One region of the Streptomyces sp. NPDC051183 genome, then DNA from elsewhere that is predicted to be linked to it. Evidence: riboswitches for the same ligand, from Rfam matches in the RefSeq annotation. Region 1 holds a riboswitch; the other holds the start of a gene.

Region 1 (5,061 bases):
TCATACGGCCGGCGCCGCGGCGGCCTCGCCCGTGAGCACCTTGAGCCGCTTGGTGAAGAACACCATCACCGCGCCCGCGGCGATGACCATGGCGCCCTGCCACAGGAAGTTCAGGCTCTGCCCGATCACCGCGTCCAGCCGGGGCAGCTGCGCGCCGATCGCGTCACCGGTGGCGGCCGCGAGGAACCAGACGCCCATCATCTGGTTGGTGAAGGCGCGCGGCGCGAGCTTGGTGGTGACCGACAGGCCCACCGGGCTCAGGCACATCTCGCCCATGACCTGGATGACGTACACGCCGACCAGCCACATCAGCGAGACCTTGACGCCCTTGGACGCGATGGCCGCGGCTCCCGACATGACCACGAAGGAGGCGCCGGTCAGCAGCAGGGCCAGGCCGAACTTGAACGGGGTGCTCATGTGCCGGCCGCGCCGCACCCAGAAGGACGCGAACAGCGGGGCCAGGACGATCACGAACAGCGAGGGCAGCGACTGCGTCCAGCTGGCCGGGATGTGCCATCCGAGCAGACTCAGGTCGGTCTTCTGGGCGGCGAACATGTTCAGCTCGTTGCCCATCTGGTCGTAGACCAGCCAGAACAGCGTGGCGGCCAGGAAGAGCCAGACGTAGGCCCGCAGCCGGGTCTTCTCGGTCGCGGTGACCTTGGGGCTGCGGTACATCGACAGGAGCACGCCGGCCGGTACGACCACGGCGACGACCGTGAGCACGAAGGTGATGTTGTCGATGCTCAGCGCGTGCGCGGCGACGAGCAGGCCGATCAGGACGGCCGTGAAGACCAGCCCGTACGAGGAGGACGTGCGCACCCGGGCCCGCTCGGCGGGGGTCAGCCGGACCACGGGCTCCTCGCGCAGCTCCCGGGCGAGACGGCGGCCGCCGAGGACGTACTGGACGAGTCCGAGGGCCATGCCGACGGCGGCGGCGCCGAAGCCGAGGTGCCAGTTGATCTCCTCCCCGAGGAAGCCGACGACGAGCGGGGCGATGACCGCGCCGAGGTTGATGCCCATGTAGAAGATCGAGTAGCCGGCGTCGCGGCGCTGGTCGTCCTCGGGGGCGTAGAGGCGGCCGACGAGGGCGGAGATGTTCGGCTTGAGCAGGCCGGTGCCGATGACGATGAGCACCAGGCCGGGCCATACGAAGACGGGGTTCGGGACGGCCATCAGGACGTGGCCGGCCATGATGACCACGCCGCCCCACAGGACGGCGCGGCGGGCGCCGAGGAAGCGGTCGGCGATCCAGCCCCCGGGCAGCGCCAGCAGCGAGATCATGGCCATGTAGACGCCCTCCACCGCCTCGGCCGTGCCCTGGTGCAGTCCCATGCCGCCGTGGCCGCGGGAGGCCGCGAGGAAGTGCACGAGGATGGCGACCATGCCGTAGAGGCTGAACCGCTCCCACAGCTCGGCGAGGACGAGGGTGGCGAGGCCGCGCGGGTGCCGCCGCTTCGTGCTCCGCGCCGGGCCGCCTGTCTGCATGTCCATCGATGGGTTCACATGACCAGTGCACCCTCGGGGCGTCCGGTACGGATCGGTCTTTCGGCCCCCACCGGGGGGAAACGAAACGCCCCGGACCGTTGGGCCCGGGGCGTTCGTCCCTGCTCAGAGGTCCGCGAGCGCCAGCCCGGCCTGCGCGGCGGCCGCCTGGACGGTCTGCTCCAGCAGTACGGCGATGGTCATCGGGCCGACGCCGCCCGGTACCGGGGTGATCAGCGAGGCGCGGGCGGCGGCCGACTCGAAGTGGACGTCGCCGACGTTGCCCTCGTTGTAGCCGGCGTCCAGGACGACCGCGCCCGGCTTGATGTCCTCGCCCCGGATGAACTCGGCCTTGCCGACGGCGGCGACCAGCACGTCCGCCTGGCGCACGATCGACGGCAGGTCGACGGTGCGCGAGTGGCAGTAGGTGACGGTGGCGTTCTGCTCCAGGAGCAGCATCCCGGCCGGCTTGCCGAGGATCGCGCTGCGCCCGACCACGACGGCGTGCTTGCCCGTGAGGTCCACGTCGTAGGCGGCGAGCAGGCGCATGATGCCGCCGGGGGTGCAGGAGACGAAGCCCGGCAGCCCGAAGCCCATGGCGGCGAAGGAGTGCATGGTGACCCCGTCGACGTCCTTGCCCGGGGCGATGGCCTCGAAGGCGGCGCGCTCGTCGATGTGGTGCGGAACGGGGTGCTGGAGGAGGATGCCGCTGATCCCGGGGTCCTCGGAGAGCGCGGTGAGGGTGGCCACCAGCTCCTCGGTGGTGGTCGCGGCCGGGAGCTCCACGTGGCGGGAGGTGATCCCGGCCTTGGCGCAACGGTTCTGCTTCATGCGTACGTAGGTCACGGACGCGGGGTCCTCGCCGACCAGCACGGTCGCGAGGCAGGGGGCGGTGCCGGTGCGCTCGGTGATCTTCGCGGCGTGGGCGGCGGTCTGCTCCGAGATGCGGCGGGCGAGGGCGGTGCCGTCCATCAGCTGGGCAGTGGCGGTCTGGGCAGTCGTCACGGGGTCTCCTGAACGTCGCTGCGGTTCGCGGTAGCGGTTCGCCCAGGCGCGCGGCAGTCGACGTACGTCCCGTACGCCGGGCCGCTCCCCGGTGGTGATCCACCCGAACGCCAGTCACGGCCCGCGGCCCACTGTAGTCGACTTATCCGGTGGATGACCGGCGCCCGAGCTGGGACGATCCAGACATGACCCGAACTTTCGACCATCTCGTCGCCGAGGCCGAGTCCGTATCCGTGGACGGCTGGGACTTCTCCTGGCTCGACGGCCGCGCCACCGAGCAGCGCCCCTCCTGGGGCTACCAGCGGCTGCTGGGCGAGCGGCTCGCCCGGGTCCGCTCCGCCCTCGACATCCAGACCGGCGGCGGCGAGGTCCTCGCCGGATCCGGCCCGCTGCCCCCGCTGATGGCGGCCACCGAGTCCTGGCCGCCCAACATCGCCAGGGCGACCCGGCTGCTGCACCCGCTCGGCGCGGTGGTGGTCGCCGACGCCGACGAGCCGCCGCTGCCGTTCGGCGACGAGGCCTTCGACCTGGTCACCAGCCGGCATCCGGTGACCATCTGGTGGGACGAGATCGCACGGGTCCTGCGGCCCGGCGGCACCTACCTGTCCCAGCAGGTCGGGCCGGCGAGCGTCTTCGAGCTGGTCGAGTACTTCCTGGGCCCGCAGCCGGAGGAGGTCCGGCGCGGCCGGCACCCCGACGACGCGGTCGCGGACGCCACGAAGGCGGGGCTCGACATCGTCGATCTGCGCTCGGAACGGCTGCGAACGGAGTTCCACGACGTCGGAGCCGTGATCTACTTCCTCCGGAAGGTGATCTGGATGGTGCCCGGCTTCACGGTCGGGCAGTACCGGGACCGGTTGCGCGAACTGCACGAACAGATCGAACGCGAAGGCCCGTTCGTCGCGCACACCGCCCGTTTCCTCATCGAGGCCCGCAAAACGGGCTGATGGAAGGGGCCGACGGAATCGCGCCGGAATGGTTGCCTCGCCACAGCGTGGCGCAGGTCACTCAATTCAGCGCGTAACGAATCGACTCGGGCATGCGATGAACCGACAGGTGTCCTCGCGCGGCCCCGGAATACAGACCCCCCTCGGGTCTGTTTCCCGAGTTCGCGCGATGATGTCCCGCCCACCCCTTATCTGTTCGCAACGAGAGGCTCCTTGTGTCGCTCAGCCCGTCCCGTACGTTCCCCACGGAGATCGCCGAATCCGAGGCCCTTGTCGCGCTTGTGGAGCGCGGCCGCGAGCAGGGTCACATCAACGGTGACGACGTGCGCCAGGCCTTCGAGGCCGGCCGCATCCCGGTGGACCAGTGGAAGCGGGTCCTGCGCAGCCTGAACCAGGTCCTGGACGAGGAGGGTGTCGCGCTGCACGTCAGCGCCGCCCCCGCCACGAAGGCTGCCGCCAAGAAGCCGCGCAAGGCGGCCGCTGCCCCGGCCCGCACCGCCACCAAGAAGGCTGCCGCCGCGCCGCGCCCCATCGGCGCGCGCAAGACCTCCGCCACCAGCCCGGCCCCGGCCACCGCTGCGGCGATATCCGCTTCGCCGGCCACCGCCGCCGAGGACGAGACGACGGCCGAGGCCGTCGCCGAGCCGAAGAAGCGGACGGTCAAGAAGACCACCGCGAAGAAGACCGCCACCAAGAAGACCGCGGCCAAGAAGACCACCGCCAAGGACGGCGACGAGGGCGAGACCCCCGTGGCCGAGGGCGAGGACTGGGCGGCCGAGGACCTCGTCGACGACACCGAGGAGGAGGCCCCCAAGCCCGGCGGCACCCAGGGCTTCGTCCTGTCCGACGACGACGAGGACGACGCCCCGGCGCAGACGGTCATGGTTGCCGGCGCCACGGCCGACCCCGTCAAGGACTACCTCAAGCTCATCGGCAAGGTGCCGCTCCTCAACGCCGAGCAGGAGGTCGAGCTCGCCAAGCGCATCGAGGCGGGCCTGTTCTCCGAGTACAAGCTCGAAGAGGAGGAGGACCACAAGCCCGCCTTCAAGCGCGAGCTGGAGATCCTGGTCGAGGACGGCCGCCGCGCCAAGAACCACCTGCTGGAGGCCAACCTCCGCCTCGTGGTCTCCCTGGCCAAGCGCTACACCGGCCGCGGCATGCTCTTCCTGGACCTGATCCAGGAGGGCAACGTCGGCCTGATCCGCGCCGTGGAGAAGTTCGACTACACCAAGGGCTTCAAGTTCTCCACGTACGCGACCTGGTGGATCCGCCAGGCGATCACGCGTGCCATGGCGGACCAGTCGCGCACCATCCGCATCCCCGTCCACATGGTCGAGATCATCAACAAGCTCGCCCGCGTGCAGCGCCAGATGCTCCAGGACCTCGGCCGGGAGCCCACTCCGGAGGAGCTGGGCAAGGAACTCGACATGACCCCCGAGAAGGTCATCGAGGTCCAGAAGTACGGCCGCGAGCCGATCTCCCTGCACACCCCCCTGGGTGAGGAGGGCGACAGCGAGTTCGGTGACCTCATCGAGGACTCCGAGGCGGTCGTGCCGGCCGACGCCGTGTCGTTCACGTTCCTCCAGGAGCAGCTCCAGTCGATCCTGGGCACGCTCTCCGAGCGCGA
Region 2 (5,061 bases), on a different contig from region 1:
GCGCCGTAGCCCTTGCCCTCGTACTGGGCCTCCAGAGCGGGGATCGTCTCGCCCGTGAGAGTGGAGTAGATCGTGAGCAGGTTGCTGACGCCGGGCTTCTCCACGGCGTCGAAACGGATCACGGCCTCGGTGTCGGTCACCGCGCTCTTGATCTTCTTCTCGGTGGCCTTGGGCTCGTCGAGGAGGTTGATCAGGCCCTTGGGGGACGACGCCGACTTCGACATCTTGATCGACGGGTCCTGGAGGTCGTAGATCTTCGCGACCTCCTTGACGATGTGCGCCGCGGGGAGGGTGAAGGTGTTGCCGAAGCGCTGGTTGAAGCGCTCGGCGAGGTCGCGGGTCAGCTCGATGTGCTGGCGCTGGTCCTCGCCGACGGGCACGGCGTTCGCCTGGTAGAGCAGGATGTCGGCGACCTGGAGGATCGGGTACGTGAACAGGCCGACGGTGGCGTTGTTCGCGCCCTGCTTGGCGGACTTGTCCTTGAACTGGGTCATCCGGCTGGCCTCGCCGAAGCCGGTGATGCAGTTCATGACCCAGCCGAGCTGCGCGTGCTCGGGGACGTGGCTCTGGATGAAGAGCGTGCAGCGCTCGGGGTCCAGGCCGGCGGCGAGCAGCTGCGCGGCGGAGAGGCGGGTGTTCGCGCGGAGGTCCTTCGGATCCTGCGGCATGGTGATCGCGTGCAGGTCGACGACCATGTAGAAGGCGTCGTGCGTCTCCTGCAGGGCCACGTACTGGCGGATGGCTCCGAGGTAGTTCCCGAGGTGGAACGAACCGGAGGTGGGCTGGATGCCGGAGAGCGCGCGAGGACGATCAGAAGCCATGGCTTCATTCTCTCAGGTGCGGGGCGGGACTCTGTCCGCGCGCTGGCCGGATCCGTGCGGGTCGCGGGGCCCGGCGCGTCCGGGGCCGCACCCCGCGCCCGGCCCCGCGCCGGGGCTCCGCCCGAGTACCGGACAGTAGCGGCGCGTCCGGATCCTGCCCCGGCCGAGCGACCGCTTTCCGTTCAGGCCACGGGGGGATGCCGCTGCGCGGGGCTTCGCGGGCACTGCCCACACCCGCGCCTCAATCGCCGGCGGGGCTGAAAGATCCAGCCTCGCCGGCGTTCGAGGCGCGGGGGTCTGGGGGCAGCGCCCCCAGCAGCCGGGCCGCGGGGTCAGGACAGCGGGAGACCCGGGGCCGGGAAGGCGGCCATCAGGTCCGTGACCTCCGCGCGGATCGCGGCCAGGGCCGGCTCGTCCGACTTCGCCGCCGCGTCGACGGCGCGCGAGATCCAGTCCGCCACCACCGGCATGTGGTCCACCCCGAGCCCACGGGAAGTGAGCGACGGCGTGCCGATCCGGATGCCCGACGGGTCGAACGGCTTGCGCGGGTCGAACGGCACGGTGTTGTAGTTGACCACGATGCCCGCGCGGTCCAGCGCCTTCGCGGCGACCTTGCCGGGGACGTCCCGCGACGTCAGGTCCATCAGGATCAGGTGGTTGTCCGTTCCGCCCGACACGAGGTCGAAGCCCCGGGCCAGGAGCGCCTCGGCCAGGGCCTTGGCGTTGGCCACCACCGCGTGCGCGTACGTCACGAACGACGGCTGCGCCGCCTCGTGCAGCGCGACCGCGATGCCGGCGGTCGTCTGGTTGTGCGGGCCGCCCTGGAGGCCCGGGAACACGGCCTTGTCGATGGCCTTCGCGTGCTCCGCGCGGCACATCAGCATCGCGCCGCGCGGGCCGCGCAGGGTCTTGTGGGTGGTGGTGGACACCACGTCCACGTGCGGCACCGGCGAGGGGTGGGCGCCGCCCGCGATCAGGCCGGCGATGTGCGCCACGTCCGCGACCAGGACCGAGCCCGCCTCCTCGGCGATGGACGCGAAGGCCGCGAAGTCGATCGTCCGGGGCAGCGCGGTGCCGCCGCAGAAGATGATTTTCGGCCGCTCGGCCAGCGCGAGGTCGCGCACCGCGTCGTAGTCGATGAGCCCCGTCCCGGCGGAGACCCCGTACTGCACGCCCCGGAACCAGGAGCCCGTCGCCGAGACGCCCCAGCCGTGGGTGAGGTGGCCGCCCATCGGCAGGGCCATGCCCATCACGGTGTCGCCGGGCTTCGCGAAGGCCAGGTACACCGCCAGGTTGGCCGGCGAGCCGGAGTACGGCTGCACGTTCGCGTGGTCCACCCCGAACAGGCCCTTGGCGCGCTCGACGGCCAGTGCCTCGACGCGGTCGATGTTCTGCTGGCCCTCGTAGTACCGGCGGCCGGGGTAGCCCTCGCTGTACTTGTTCTGCAGCACCGTGCCGGAGGCCTCCAGCACCGCCGCGGACACGTAGTTCTCGCTGGGGATCAGGCGCAGGGTCTCGGCCTGCAGGGATTCCTCCGCCTGTACGAACGACGCCAGTTCGGGGTCGGTCGCGAAAAGGGCGGGATGGGCGGACGGCTGGCGCGCGGTCATGGCGGCTCCTCCGGGGTCGATGTCGGTTCGTCCCCGCGAGGCCCAGGCGAGCGGCCCTGTATGCGGTCGTGCGCGCACGACTCCCCCGGAGTTGGTTCTCCGTGCGCCAGTTGCCGTGCGTACGGCCCACCTTAGCGGGCGCGCCACAAGAAAGGTTTCTCCGTCCGCTGTACGAGCGAGGATGGAAAGTGACGCCACCCTCGTCACAGGCCTGACGGACGATCGGAGACCCCGTGTCGACAACTGCTGATGCCATCCGCTCCGCCGACGCGCACAGCGCGCACAACTACCACCCGCTGCCCGTCGTCGTCGCGACCGCGGAAGGCGCGTGGATGACCGACGTGGAGGGCCGCCGGTACCTGGACATGCTGGCCGGCTACTCGGCCCTCAACTTCGGCCATGGAAACCGCCGCCTCCTCGACGCGGCCCGCGCCCAGCTGGAGCGGGTCACCCTCACCTCCCGCGCCTTCCACCACGACCGCTTCGCCGACTTCTGCACCGAGCTCGCCGCGCTGTGCGGCAAGGAGATGGTGCTGCCCATGAACACGGGCGCCGAGGCCGTGGAGACGGCCGTCAAGACCGCCCGCAAGTGGGGCTACGAGGTCAAGGGCGTCCCGGACGGCCACGCCAAGATCGTGGTCGCGGCCGACAACTTCCACGGCCGGACGACGACGATCGTCTCGTTCTCCACCGACCACGACGCCCGCGACCACTTCGGCCCGTACACCCCGGGCTTCGAGATCGTCCCGTACGGGGACCTCACCGCGCTCGCCGCGGCCGTCACCGAGAACACCGTGGCCGTGCTGCTGGAGCCGATCCAGGGCGAGGCGGGGGTCCTCGTACCGCCCGCCGGGTACCTGCGCGGCGTACGGGAACTGACGCGCGAGCGGAACGTCCTGTTCATGGCGGACGAGATCCAGTCGGGCCTCGGCCGCACCGGGAAGACCTTCGCCTGCGAGCACGAGGACGTCGTCCCCGACGTGTACATCCTCGGCAAGGCCCTCGGCGGCGGGGTCGTGCCCGTGTCGGCGGTCGTCGCCGACCGGGACGTGCTCGGCGTGTTCCGGCCGGGCGAGCACGGCTCGACCTTCGGCGGCAACCCGCTGGCCTGCGCCGTGGCCCTGGAGGTCGTCGCGATGCTCCGGACCGGCGAGTACCAGCAGCGCGCCACCGAGCTCGGCGACCATCTGCACCGGGAGCTGAACCTGCTGGTGGGCGGGGGCGCGGTGACGGCCGTACGGGGACGCGGGCTGTGGGCGGGCATCGACATCGACCCGGCGCGCGGGACGGGCCGGGAGATCTCCGAGAAGCTGATGGAGCTCGGGGTGCTGGTGAAGGACACCCACGGGTCGACGATCCGGATCGCGCCGCCGCTGGTCATCAGCAAGGAGGACCTGGACTGGGGCCTGGACCGGCTCCGGTCGGTCCTCGCCGCCGACTAGACGGCCTCGGCCGTCAGAGGATGACGTGGGGCAGGAAGCGGGCGTACTCGTCCGTGACCGGCCCCGCCGATTCCCGGATGCCGAGCCCCGCCGACTCGTCCTCGACGACCCACGCGCCGAGCACCACCCGGTTGCCGTCGAAGTCGGGCAGCGGGGCCAGGCCCTGGAAGCAGTACGCCTCCCCCTCGGCCGGGACGAACGGCTCGCCGCTCCCGTCCGCCGGGTGCAGGGTCACGCCGGCGCCCTCGCGGCCGAGCAGCGGCTTCGCGACGTACCCCTGGCCGCCGGTGTCGGCGAGCTCGCGCGGTCCGTCGAGGTAGGCGGGCAGCAGGTTCGGGTGCTCCGGGAAGAGCTCCCACAGGATCGCCAGCAGCGCCTTGTTGGACAGCAGCATCTTCCACAGCGGCTCGATCCACGCGGTCGTGCCGGAGCCGCCGCCGTGGTCGTACGTGCCGAGGACCTGCGGGCCGAACTCGTCGGCGGCCAGCCACTCCCACGGGTAGAGCTTGAAGCAGCTGCGGATGAAGCGGAGCTTCTGGTCCACGAACCGGCCGGACAGGCTGTCCCAGCCGATCTGCTCGACGGAGATCGACTCGGTCTCCAGGCCCGCCTGCTCGGCGGTCTCCTGGAGGTAGGCGACCGTCATCAGGTCCTCGCCGAGCTCGTCGGTCTCGGAGTGCGCGAAGTGCAGCGGGCCGGTCGGGAGCAGCTCCGACTGCCGGCGCCAGGCGTCGACGAGGCGCTCGTGGAGGGAGTTCCACTGGTCGGCGCCGGGGAACCGTTCCTCCATCCAGAACCACTGCGGACTCGCCGCCTCCACCAGGGAGGTCGGGGTGTCGGCGTTGTACTCCAGGAGTTTGGCCGGGCTGCCGGAGCCGTCGTAGCGCAGGTCGAAACGGCCGTACAGGGAGGGCTGTTCCGCACGCCGCCGCCAGGACTCGCGGATGCGTCCGGCGAGCTTCGCGTCGGTGATGCCGAGGTCCGCGAAGCGGTCGTGCTCGACGATGTGCGCGGCGGCGGCCAGGCACATGGCGTGCAGTTCCTCGACGACGTTCTCCAGCGCCTCGACCTCGGGGAGCGAGAAGGAGTAGTACGCGCTCTCGTCCCAGTAGGGGCGCAGGGAGTCGTCGGGGTAGCGGGTGAGGGGGTAGATGAGCCCCTGCTCCTCGACGATGCGCTGCCAGTCCG

What was found. A riboswitch is a leader RNA that binds a small molecule or an ion and turns the genes downstream of it on or off. The one in region 1 is predicted to bind ZMP and ZTP.
Region 2: it holds a riboswitch for ZMP and ZTP, as region 1 does, so the genes downstream of both, glyA (serine hydroxymethyltransferase) here and AB0M99_RS11155 (bifunctional 5,10-methylenetetrahydrofolate dehydrogenase/5,10-methenyltetrahydrofolate cyclohydrolase) in region 1, are expected to answer to the same signal.

Annotation. Positions count from the first base shown of each region.
Region 1 is NZ_JBFBBA010000010.1:30,381-35,441, reverse strand. It holds gene AB0M99_RS11160 (peptide MFS transporter) at 1-1,491, opposite strand; gene AB0M99_RS11155 (bifunctional 5,10-methylenetetrahydrofolate dehydrogenase/5,10-methenyltetrahydrofolate cyclohydrolase) at 1,609-2,454, opposite strand; ZMP/ZTP riboswitch at 2,521-2,615, opposite strand; gene AB0M99_RS11150 (class I SAM-dependent methyltransferase) at 2,673-3,434, shown strand; gene AB0M99_RS11145 (RNA polymerase sigma factor) at 3,650-5,061, shown strand, end outside.
Region 2 is NZ_JBFBBA010000006.1:207,251-212,311, forward strand. It holds gene trpS (tryptophan--tRNA ligase) at 1-821, opposite strand, end outside; gene glyA (serine hydroxymethyltransferase) at 1,154-2,431, opposite strand; ZMP/ZTP riboswitch at 2,465-2,555, opposite strand; gene rocD (ornithine--oxo-acid transaminase) at 2,665-3,873, shown strand; gene AB0M99_RS07680 (glutathionylspermidine synthase family protein) at 3,887-5,061, opposite strand, start outside.